Regions from separate parts of the Amedibacillus sp. YH-ame6 genome, predicted to be linked through region 1. Evidence: riboswitches for the same ligand, from Rfam matches in the RefSeq annotation. Region 1 holds a riboswitch; the other holds the start of a gene.
What was found. A riboswitch is a leader RNA that binds a small molecule or an ion and turns the genes downstream of it on or off. The one in region 1 is predicted to bind lysine.
Positions count from the first base shown of each region.

Region 2: linked by a shared signal. The riboswitch ahead of ACWG0P_RS04165 (Na+/H+ antiporter NhaC family protein) and the one ahead of lysA (diaminopimelate decarboxylase) in region 1 are both predicted to bind lysine.

Region 1 covers NZ_JBSPEZ010000005.1:40,019-45,927, forward strand. The annotation lists gene ACWG0P_RS05350 (BglG family transcription antiterminator) at 1-660, shown strand, start outside; gene ACWG0P_RS05355 (HAD family hydrolase) at 657-1,487, shown strand; gene ACWG0P_RS05360 (hypothetical protein) at 1,620-1,811, shown strand; lysine riboswitch at 2,034-2,199, shown strand; gene lysA (diaminopimelate decarboxylase) at 2,278-3,564, shown strand; gene ACWG0P_RS05370 (aspartate kinase) at 3,561-4,757, shown strand; gene dapA (4-hydroxy-tetrahydrodipicolinate synthase) at 4,789-5,667, shown strand; gene dapB (4-hydroxy-tetrahydrodipicolinate reductase) at 5,664-5,909, shown strand, end outside.
Region 2 covers NZ_JBSPEZ010000003.1:141,225-147,133, reverse strand. The annotation lists gene ACWG0P_RS04175 (transporter substrate-binding domain-containing diguanylate cyclase) at 1-314, opposite strand, end outside; gene ychF (redox-regulated ATPase YchF) at 560-1,663, shown strand; gene ACWG0P_RS04165 (Na+/H+ antiporter NhaC family protein) at 1,684-3,180, opposite strand; lysine riboswitch at 3,246-3,419, opposite strand; gene ACWG0P_RS04160 (GNAT family N-acetyltransferase) at 3,678-4,547, shown strand; gene ACWG0P_RS04155 (anaerobic ribonucleoside triphosphate reductase) at 4,945-5,909, shown strand, end outside.

The DNA.
Region 1 (5,909 bases):
CAGATCAATATTATAAAAACGATTTCCTTTGAAGATGAATTAAAGGGATTGTCTTATCAAATGGTGATTTCTACCATCGCAATCCATCGAAAACTGCATCATCAAATCTGTATGATTCCTCCTCTTTCAACACGCTTAAATCTTGCGACCATTCAAAATGCCATCGATGCTTGTAAGGCAAATGAAAAACGTTATATTCTGAAAAAAAACTTCAAAGAGTTTTTCTTTGAAGAACTGTTCATGATAACGCAAGAACAAAAAACACGTGATGATATTCTGCATACCTTAACAAATAAAATGGTCGCGTTAGAATTCGTAGATCATGATTTTGAAAACAACGTCATGGTTAGAGAAACTGCAGCCTCTACTGCTTTTGGCAATATCGCAATTCCTCATTCCATGAAAATGGAAGCGATGAAAACTTGTATTGGAGTTGTCATATCTCCAACAGGAGTGCTTTGGGATGAACATCTAGTACATGTCATATTATTAGTAGCAATTAATAAGATTGATAAACGCATCTTCCATGATTTATATGAAACTCTCGTTCTATTGTTTAGTGAACAAAGTATGATTGAGCAGGCGAAAGATTGTCGTAATTTTAAAGACTTCGAAAATCTAGTCTATGCCAATATATCCTCTTTGGAGAGTGAATCATGAAGTGTATATTTCTAGATATTGATGGAACTTTGTTGGATCATGAAGTAGGGATACTGGAATCAAGCAAAGTCGCTATAAAGGAAGCCCGCGCAAATGGTCATAAAGTTTGCTTGGCAACGGGAAGAGCAAAGCCAGAGGTGGCACAAGATTTACTAGATTTAGGATTTGATGGCTTTATTTTTTCTTGTGGAAGTTATGTGGAAACAAGAGATACACTCTTATTTCAAGAAGTTATGAACAAAAAAGATATTGTAGATGTTATTGAACTCTTACAAAAACATCATGTAGGATTCAATCTTGAAGGGATACGAGATTCCTTCTTAGATGAGACGGGATTCTCCTTCTTTCACGATTTATTTAAAAATGAAATGGATATGAATAGTGAATTAGCTAGACAATATATGGCAAGTGTTCATATGTTACCCTATCAACAATTTCAGGATAAAGATTATGAACAAATTTTGAAGATTGCTATTTTTGCGAAAGAGCAGAATGCCTGTCGAATAGTTCAAGAAAATTTATCTTCTCACTTGAAATTGACGTTGCATGGCGTGGATGAAAACCCTATAATCAATGGAGAAATTACGTGTGCCCATATTTCTAAAGCAACGGGTATGGATATCCTACTTGATTATTTCCATATTCCTGTTTGTGATACCATTGCGATCGGAGATAGTATGAACGATGTAGATATGATTTTACATGCACATCGTGGAGTCGCCATGGCAAATGCAAATAAGGAATTGATTCGATTAAGTGATGAACAAACGACCTCTAGTAAGGAAGATGGAATTTATCATTGTTTCAAAAAACATGGTATCATTTGAGAACGGAGAGCAACACCGTTCTTTTTTCTTTATATAAACTTTATTACGGTTTTGTTAGATATCAACAATTTTAAAAAGCTTATGGTATAATATGGATACAAATTTAACAATGTAGTGTGGAGGGGTGAGAAGATGGATCAGGAGAATCTCCATTCGCAAGAAAAACACCTAGATGACAAACAACAACAAGAAATATTCGATGTCATGCGAAATGAAAATGAAGATGTCTTCAACGAAGTCTTTACCTTTCGAACGGTCTTATTTACTGCGATTATATTAGGGATTGTAATTTTAGTATTTTATTTTCTAGGATCCTTGAGATGAGGCATATGCTTCATCTTTTTTGATTGTAAGAGAAATGATACTTACATTTATATTTTCTTAACAAGAATGTTTATTTCTGTATGTATTGATTACATGGTTCATGGTACTATAGTTGAGAGAAACCTCTATTGAATATGTAACATTTTTCAGAATTTATGAAATAATGGTCATTTCTTTCATATAACTATTGTTTTTTTGCATAGATAGTGTTATGATACGTGTGAATTTGATAGAGGTGCGAATGCGACAATATCTTAGGGAACCGGCAGGTAACGATCTAAGATAGAAGCAAATTTGCCGAATTGTTTTCCTAGGCATAGGAAAATGGTGGGTCTATGGAGAATATCCGTAGAACTGTCTACAGTACTGTAGATGTGCTATCTTACTTTCCAATCGATATAACGCGATAGTCAGTAAGTGATACATTTCTACTTGCTGACTTTTTATATATAGATGAGGTGACCTTATGGACAAGAACGTATTAGAAATATCTGGTGTATCTGTTGAACAGTTGGCAAATACTTGCCGTACACCATTGTACATTTATGATGAAAACAAAATTACTGCGAAAATGAGTCAATTCTATGAACTATTTCAAAGTGATGAGTTCGAAACGGAAGTACTATATGCATCTAAGGCTTTTACATGTAAGGCTTTGATTGAGCTAGTAAGTGCTTATGGATTGTGTTTAGATGTTGTGAGTGGTGGAGAATTATTTACTGCGAAACAAGCAAACTTTCCAATGGAACGTGTGTATTTCCATGGAAATAACAAATCTTATGAAGAACTTCAAATGGCTTTAACTTATGGAGTTGGTACCATTGTAGTGGATAACGCTATGGAATGCGAAATGCTAGTACAGGCAGTTCGTCAAAGTGGGAAATCAATCAAAACAATGTTGCGTGTGAATCCAGGAGTGGAAGCACATACGCATAAATATATTGTAACTGCACATTTGGATAGTAAGTTTGGAACTTCTATAACTATGAAACAACAAATTGCGGATATGATCAAAACATTAACATCTACACCACAGATTACATTTGAAGGATTCCATTCTCATATTGGATCTCAAATCTTTGATAAAGATGCTTATGTTGCGGAAATACAAACACTTGCGAAGTTTGTAGATGATATGCAAAAAGAATATAGTCTAGAAATTCACGCTTTAAATCTTGGTGGTGGATTTGCGGCATATTACACAAGTGATGATCATCCAATTCCTTTACAGGAAGTATGCAAAACAATCCTTACAACTTGTAAAGAAGAGAAAGCGAAATATAACCTTTCTTTAACTAAGATTATGATTGAACCAGGACGTAGCATTGTGGCTGAAGCTGGTTCTACCTTATATCGCATTGGATATCAAAAAGAAACAGAAAATAAAAAATATATCTTTGTGGATGGTGGGATGAGCGATAACATTCGTCCTGCATTATATCAAGCAGCGTATGCTTGTGATATTGCGAACCGTATGAACGAAGAAAAAATAGAAAAAGTAACAGTTGCAGGAAAATGCTGTGAGTCTGGAGATATCCTTATTGAAGATGTAATGTTACCAAAGGCTCAACAAAATGATTTATTGATTCTTTATACAACTGGTGCTTATGGATACAGTATGGCAAGTAACTATAATCGTCTATCAAAACCTGCCGTGGTTTTTGTGAAAGATGGAAAAGCAAGAGTAGTTGTGAAAAGAGAAAGCTTTGAAGATTTATGTGATTTGGAATGTGATGAGGCAATTAATGTATGAATGTAGTAGAGAAGTATGGTGGAACAAGCGTAGGGACGATTGATCAAATTAAGGCAATTGCCGCTCATGCTGTAGAGATGAAACGCGCTGGACATAATTTAATTATTGTGGCGAGTGCTATGGGTAAAACAACAAATAAGCTGATTGAAATGGCAAATGAAATTGGTAGTACAAATGAGCGTGAAATGGACTCTTTGTTGTCTACAGGAGAGCAACGTACCATTACTTTATTGGCGATGGCCATTGATGCTTTGGGTGTAAGTGCTATTTCATTAACGGGATATCAGTGTGGTTTTATCACAAGCAATCATCATGCACATGCACGTATTAAAGATATTGAAATTAGTACACTGCAAAAGCATTTGGATGATGGAAAAGTGGTTGTAGTTGCTGGATTTCAGGGTGCTACAGAACATGGTGAAATAACAACTCTTGGAAGAGGGGGTTCTGATACTACTGCGGTAGCGTTGGCAGCGAAACTTGGATGGGAATGTCGTATCTATACGGATGTAAATGGGGTGTATACCATTGATCCAAGAATGTATAAACAAGCAAAATTACTACATGAAATTACCTATAACGAAATGATGCAGATGGCTTGTCTTGGTGCTGGTGTCTTAGAGACAAGAAGTGTAGAACTTGCTAGTAAATATGGAGTTAAATTATTTTTAGGAAAAGCTTTGGAAAAAGATGAGAGAAAAGGAACGTATATTATGGAGACAACAAAGAACTTAGAAGATATGCCTATTACTGGCATCAGCGTAAAAGATGATTATGCGATTATGCGTGTCAACGAATTGCCAAACGATGGTGTATTCTTAGGAGAATTGTTTCGCATGATAGCGAACTTAGATATCAACCTTGATACAATTTCTCAGCATTTGACACACGATGGAAAAGTAAACTTTCAATTCTATTGTAATACAAAACAAAGTGATGTCATCGTTAAGAACATTGATAAACTAAATTCAAAATATCCAATTTCAAGATTGTTGGGATTTGTGAAATTATCTGTTATTGGAGTAGGGATTTCTACTCATAGCGGGATTGCCGCAAAGGTATTAACAACGTTAAGTGAACATCAAATCCCTTACTATATGATTACTTCATCTGAAATTTCTATCTCATTAACAATCGAAGAGAAAGATAAACTACAAGCAGTAGAAGTATTAGCTAAAGCTTTTGATTTATAATTGCGTAAGAACGCGAAAAGGAGAACATCTTATGTTTAATGTAAAAGGAAGTATTGTAGCACTTGTTACACCATTCCATGAAGATGGAACCGTAAATTTTGAAAAATTAAAAGAACTTTTAGAATGGCATGTGGAAAATAAAACAGATGCAATTCTTGTATTAGGAACAACTGGTGAATCCGCAACTATGACACACGAAGAAGATGATGCAGTTGTAAAATGTACACTAGAGACCATTCAAGGACGTATTCCAGTTATGGTAGGAAGTGGTTCTAATTGTACACAGATTGCGATTGATAAGAGTATTGAGTATGCAGAAATGGGTGCAGATGCCTTGTTAGTTGTAGCGCCTTATTACAACAAAGCAAATGCAGAAGGAATGATTCGTCACTTTACTTCTGTTGCAGATGCTGTCAATAAACCAATTATTATGTACAACATTCCAGGAAGAACAGGATGTTCTATTTCTCCCGAGGCAATTGAAACATTAAGTAAACATCCTAATATTTGTGGAATTAAAGAAGCTAGTGGAAACATGTCTTATATCGCAGATATTGCACACTGCTTAAATGATGAATTCGTTATGTATTCTGGTAATGATGACATGATTATTCCAGTTCTATCCATGGGAGGAAGTGGAGTAATTTCGGTATTAGCAAATGTAGTACCACAAGAAACTCATGATATGGTCATGGACTATTTAAGTGGAAATCATAAAGCCGCTTTAGATGCACAAATCAAATATATGGATTTAATTCATGCATTGTTTATCGAAGTTAATCCTATTCCAGTAAAAGAAGCGTTGAACCAAATGGGAAAAGCAGTTGGTGGATACCGTTTACCATTGTGTGAAATGAGTGAAGATCATAAAGTTATGATGGGGAAAGCTCTTAAAGGTGTAAATCTATGATAAATGTATTAGTTGTTGGTTTTGGAAATATGGGGAAACTCGTAGTAAATACCATAGAGAAAAAAGAAGATATGCAAGTCGTTATGATTGCGGATGGTACCAATCATCCTGATCTGTCGAAGTTACAAGAACATGTAGATGTCATTATTGATTTCTCGCATCCTAATAACTTAGACTGGATTTATCCATTTATCAAAGAGCACAAAAGTGCATACATCTGTGGTACAACAGGTCATAACGAC
Region 2 (5,909 bases), on a different contig from region 1:
TTTGTGTCTCCTAATAAATCAATCTCACCTTTTTTTAACATTTCCATGAGTGTTGTAATTCTTTGGTTGGCATCTCCTTCTACTTCAACAAATTCATATTTCCACCCAGTATATTGAGCGATTTGCATAAGATAATCATAATCATAGCCATAGTAATTTCCATTTGAGTCCTTCATGGATAATCCCTTTAATGAAGGAAATCCTACACGGATTACTTCTTTATCATTCGCTTGAATAGAAAATACATTCAAACTAAAAACAAGCATGATTATTATCATTTTTAAAAAGGATGTGTACCTTTTTTTATTATTCATAAATTCCCCTCTCTAAACATAACTATTTGTTATACTTATTTTATCACAGAATAGTAACATAAGAAAATTAAAAACTAAGAATATGAAAATGTAAGTAACTTCATAAAAATGGATGGATTCTATAGAGAAAAAAAACAACTCGCATTTTTCGAGATATATAATGAAGTAGGGGATAATGCTTAAGTTCTTTGCATAAAGCATAAAACATGATAAAATGTAACCATTGAATTGAGAGGAATGATATTATGCCATTAACAGCAGGAATTGTTGGATTGCCAAACGTTGGTAAATCCACATTATTTAACGCCATAACAAAATCACAAGTGGAGGCAGCGAACTATCCATTTGCTACTATACAACCAAACGTAGGAGTAGTAGAAGTACCTGATCATAGAATTGATCGCTTGGTAGAATTGTTTCATCCAAAAAAGACGATTTATACAACATTTGAATTTACCGATATTGCGGGTCTTGTAAAAGGTGCTAGTAAAGGTGAAGGGTTGGGAAATCAATTCTTAAGTAACATTCGTTTAACAGATGCAATCTGTCATGTTGTACGTTGCTTTGATGATGCTAATATTACACACGTAGAAGGGGATGTAGATCCTATTCGTGATATTGAGATTATCAATTTAGAACTAATTCTAGCGGACTTACAAACAGTAGAAAATCGTTTAGGTAAAATTGAACGTAAAGCTATGACAAATAAAGATAAAGATGCTATAAAAGAGGTTGCAGTTTTAAAGAAATTGCAAGAGGCTTTAGTGGCAGCTAGTCCAGCTCGTAGTGTAGAACTGAATGAAGATGAACTATTTATTATCAAAGCTTTTAGTTTGTTAACATTGAAACCAATGATTTATATTGCGAATATGTCAGAAGAAGAAATTTCTAATCCTGATGAAAATCCATATTATGTAAAGGTGAAAGAATTTGCGAAAGCAGAAAACAACCAAGTTGTCGCAATCTGCGCAAAGATTGAAGAAGAATTATCTTCTTTAGATGCAGAAGAAAAAACCGAATTCTTAAATGATTTAGGGATTGCGGAAAGTGGCTTAGATAAGGTTGTGAAAGCAGCTTATAATATTCTTGATTTATGTACATTCCTTACAGCAGGTGAAGATGAATGTCGTGCATGGACATTCAAAAAAGGAATGATGGCTCCTCAATGTGCAGGTGTTATCCATACGGATTTTGAAAAAGGATTCATTCGTGCAGAATGTTACAAGTTTGATGATATTGATACATTAGAAACAGAACTTGCTGTAAAAGAAGCTGGAAAGCTTCGTTTAGAAGGTAAAGAGTACGTTGTTCAAGATGGAGATGTATTGCATTTTAGATTTAACGTGTAAATGAAAAAGGAGACGATTATTCATCGTTTCCTTTTCTTTAGCTTCCATACAATTTTATTCACAATTACCATTGTAAGTAAAGCTACAATAAAGGTGATATAAACGTTCTTAGTAAATCCGGCAACAAGATATCCAACCACACAAGAAACGGCAACAATTAAAGCGTATGGTGTCTGTGTGGTAACATGATTAATATGATTACATTGTGCACCAGCAGATGCCATAATGGTCGTATCTGAAATAGGTGAAATATGATCTCCACAAACAGCACCCGCAAGAATAGAAGATATACAAATTACTAATAAAGGTTCTCCTTCTGCAAAGATAGCAGTCACAATAGGAATCAAAATACCAAAGGTACCCCAAGAAGTACCAGTAGAGAAAGCCAAAGCAGCTGCGGCAATAAATAAGATTGCGGGTAAGATTGCGGAAGATATACTCGCATGTTTCAAAAGTTCAGATACAAATATACCTGCTTCAAGTTTGGTAGAAACAAGGTCACCTAATGTCCAAGCTAGTATTAATATGATAATGGCAGGAACCATCATTTTAAATCCTTGCGGTATACAATCTGCGAAATCTTGATAACGAATAATACGACGAGGAATGTACAACAAGAAGGTGAAAATCAAAGTAAAGAACGATCCTAATACAAGAGCACTAGATGCATCACAATTTGTAAAGGCAGTAATAAAATCAACACCCTCGAAAAATCCTCCAGTATAAATCATAGCTGTAACACAAGCAATGATTAAGAATAGAACAGGTAGAACCAAATCTAGTACTTTTCCTTTGTCCGATGTAGGTATTTCTTCATTATTTTGATAATCATGTAGGCCAAAGTGAACATCACCTAATGCAGCACAATTCTCATTCTCTTCCATTTTACCAAAATCAAAATCATTACGTATAACATGAATCACCATTACGATGGTTAATAATGCATATAAATTATAAGGAATGGTGCTAAGGAATAATGTAAACCCATCACCGCTCGTATATCCACTAACAGCCGCAGCCCAACTAGAAATCGGCGCAATGATACAAATCGGCGCTGCCGTAGAATCAATAATATAAGCAAGCTTAGCACGCGATATCTTAAAGGAATCACTCACTTCACGCATAATATTCCCAACGGTTAAACAATTGAAGTAATCATCTACAAATATAAAAGAACCAAGGGCAAACGTTGCATATAATGCGCCATGTTTTGTATGTATCTTTTTATTTGCCCAAGCGCCATATGCTTTACTACCACCTGCACGATTCATCAAGGAAACAATCATACCTAGAAATACAAGGAAAATAAGAATCCCTATATTCCAAGTATCTCCTAAATTTTCACCCATTGTATCAAAGATAACATTTGTTGCGTCTAGTACTTGAAACCCACTCACAAGTAACGCCCCTGATACAATCCCTATAAATAAGGACAAGTACACCTCTTTTGTAATCAGTGCTAAAGCAATCGCTATAATTGGTGGTAATAGCGAGAAAAATGTTGCGGTAAACTCCATAAAATCATCTCCTCCATAAAAAAATGCCTTGTTGGACAGACTCCATCAAAGCATATAATTTCTATACTTTAGATAGCTCTCCACTTTATGTAAAGTGACAGTATTGTGCATGTTGTGCAAAATACCAGAAACATTGAATTGGTGTTCATATGTTTCTTCGGCAAATAACCCTTTCCATATTCACTGCCACCAAGCAGATGTGAAGATGTACTCTTGTGATTTGCGCCTCTATCAATTAACGTTGTTTAGACTACCATCATTCCAACGAAATGTCAATGGAAGTACTTGTAAATCAATATCCAGTTTACAATTTATGCTGTGCATGTTAATATAAAAACAATGAAAGGCAGGTGGTTTGTATGAAAAACCTAATAATGAAACAAAGGAAAGATACAAAACGCCTGTTTAATATAATCTAACAGTGTGTTTAGCATCCCTTCTTTGGGATGCTTTTTCTTTCCCTATGCAACAAACATACATGGAAAGGATATTAAACAATGAAAACAACAACATGTAGTAAAGAATTTGTAGAATCGATGGTTTCTATGCCATCAAGTAGTGATGCACAAAATGAGTCCTTAAGACAAGAAATAAAAGAAGGATTTCCATTGGAAAAATGCTTTGTTAAAGTTCAAGATGAAAAGGTAGTATGTAGATTGATAATCTTCGAAGAAATGCACTATTTAGCACATTTCACAGTAGAAGATATACCTCAAGAGGAAGTCGATAGTTTCTTAAGCGATGTGTTCATACAACTACCTAGAAATGTGGAGTGGCGCTTAGATTTATATACAGATAAGATACATTATGAAAAAATATATAAAGCCTGTCAGTGCTATGCAAATTTATGCATAGAAAGGGAGAGTTACACAATCAAACCGATAAGCAAGGATACCTCTGGTTATACATTTACAAGCGCGATGGATATGGAATATAAAGATGTATTAGAACTCATGATAAAGGCAAGTTCCACCACACTAGATGTACTTCTTCAAAAAGAGTACAAAGATTTAGGATTAGAGGAAGGTGTTGAAAGTACATTAAAAGAAATCCTAGAAGATAAGGATAGTAATAAATTCTTTCAAATCTTATGGGTACAGGGTGCTCCTGTTGGATTCGTCGCAATCAACGAGTTGGTGGAAGGTGTTGCGGGTATCACCTATATTGGAGTTCTACCTGAAAAACAAGGATATCATTATAGTAGTGTGTTATTAAATAAAGCGATGGATATTGCATATCATGCCAAAATAGATAATCTGATTGGAGATATCGATGTTCATAATTTTGCAATGCGTAATAATCTAGTGAATGTCGGATTTCAAAAAGATTGTGAAGAGAAAGTGTTCATGTTCAGGAATAATCTGTGATTATATAGCTGCATCTTTTTAAGTAAAGAGAACCTTAAGAATCCACAAAAGTGGTAGTTTAAGGTTTTTTTGAATTTAAAATATTCTTAATGATTTTTCTGATAGTGTTTTATTCAAGATTTTGTGACTATTTAGGGTATAAATAGTGAATTTATAACGGCAAATTGTTTCATAAAAAATGTAACTGAATTTTTTTTATTTACAATGCCATAATTAGATTTTTTACTGTATAATAGTACGAAGAAGATCAGCTTATGGATAGTATCCATCTTCTATGGGCATAGAACGGAAATCAATCCTTTCTATTAAAAAGCTGATGTGAAAGAAATACGTATATAAAGCTTTTGTTTTTTTTATGTTTTACCGTATTTCTTATGATAGAGGAGGAGAAGTCATTATGATTACAGTTATTAAGAAAAGAGATGGTCGTGAGATCCATTTCTCTCCAGAAAAAATTACAAGAGCAATTTTTTTGGCAGCATCACATGTAGCACAAGAGGTGGGGACTGCTGCAGATTATGCAACAGCAGAAATGTTGACAGAACAAGCAGTAGGTTTGTTGAACAACATGTACCAGAATACAATTCCAACGGTAGAAGAAGTACAAGATGCCGTTGTTAAGGTTTTGATTGAAAATGGTCACGCTAGAACAAGTGAGGCATATATTTTATATCGTGCAGAACGTACTAGAATTCGTAGCATGAAGTCTCGTTTGATGAAATCTATTGAAGAGATTACATTTGCGGATAGTAATGAAGCAGATATCAAACGTGAGAATGCGAACATCGATGGAAATACAGCGATGGGAACAATGTTGCAATATGGAAGTGCTGTTTCTAAAGAATTCTGTATGTCACAACTAATGAATCCTCAACACGCGCAGTTGCATGAAAATGGGGATATTCATATTCATGATATGGACTTTATGAATATGGGAACTTTGACTTGTTGCCAAATTGATTTAGATAAATTATTTAAAAATGGTTTCTCTACAGGACATGGTCATTTAAGAGAACCAAAAGATATTACGAGTTATGGTGCTTTAGCAGCAATTGCGATTCAAAGTAATCAAAATGATCAACATGGGGGACAAAGTATCCCTGCATTTGATTATTATCTTGCGCCAGGTGTTGCAAAAACATTCCGTAAAGAGTATTTGAATAATATGAATCGTGCTTTAGAATTGATTGTAGACCTGGATGTTGATGTAAAAGCAAAATTCATGGAAGTAGAAGAACAAACAGGGAAAACTGCAACTATGATTATTGATGAGGACTACGTTATTGCGTTAAATGAGATGATGAAGAAAGAATATCAATTAAGTGATGATCAGATTTCTATGATAAATGCATTTAGTTATAA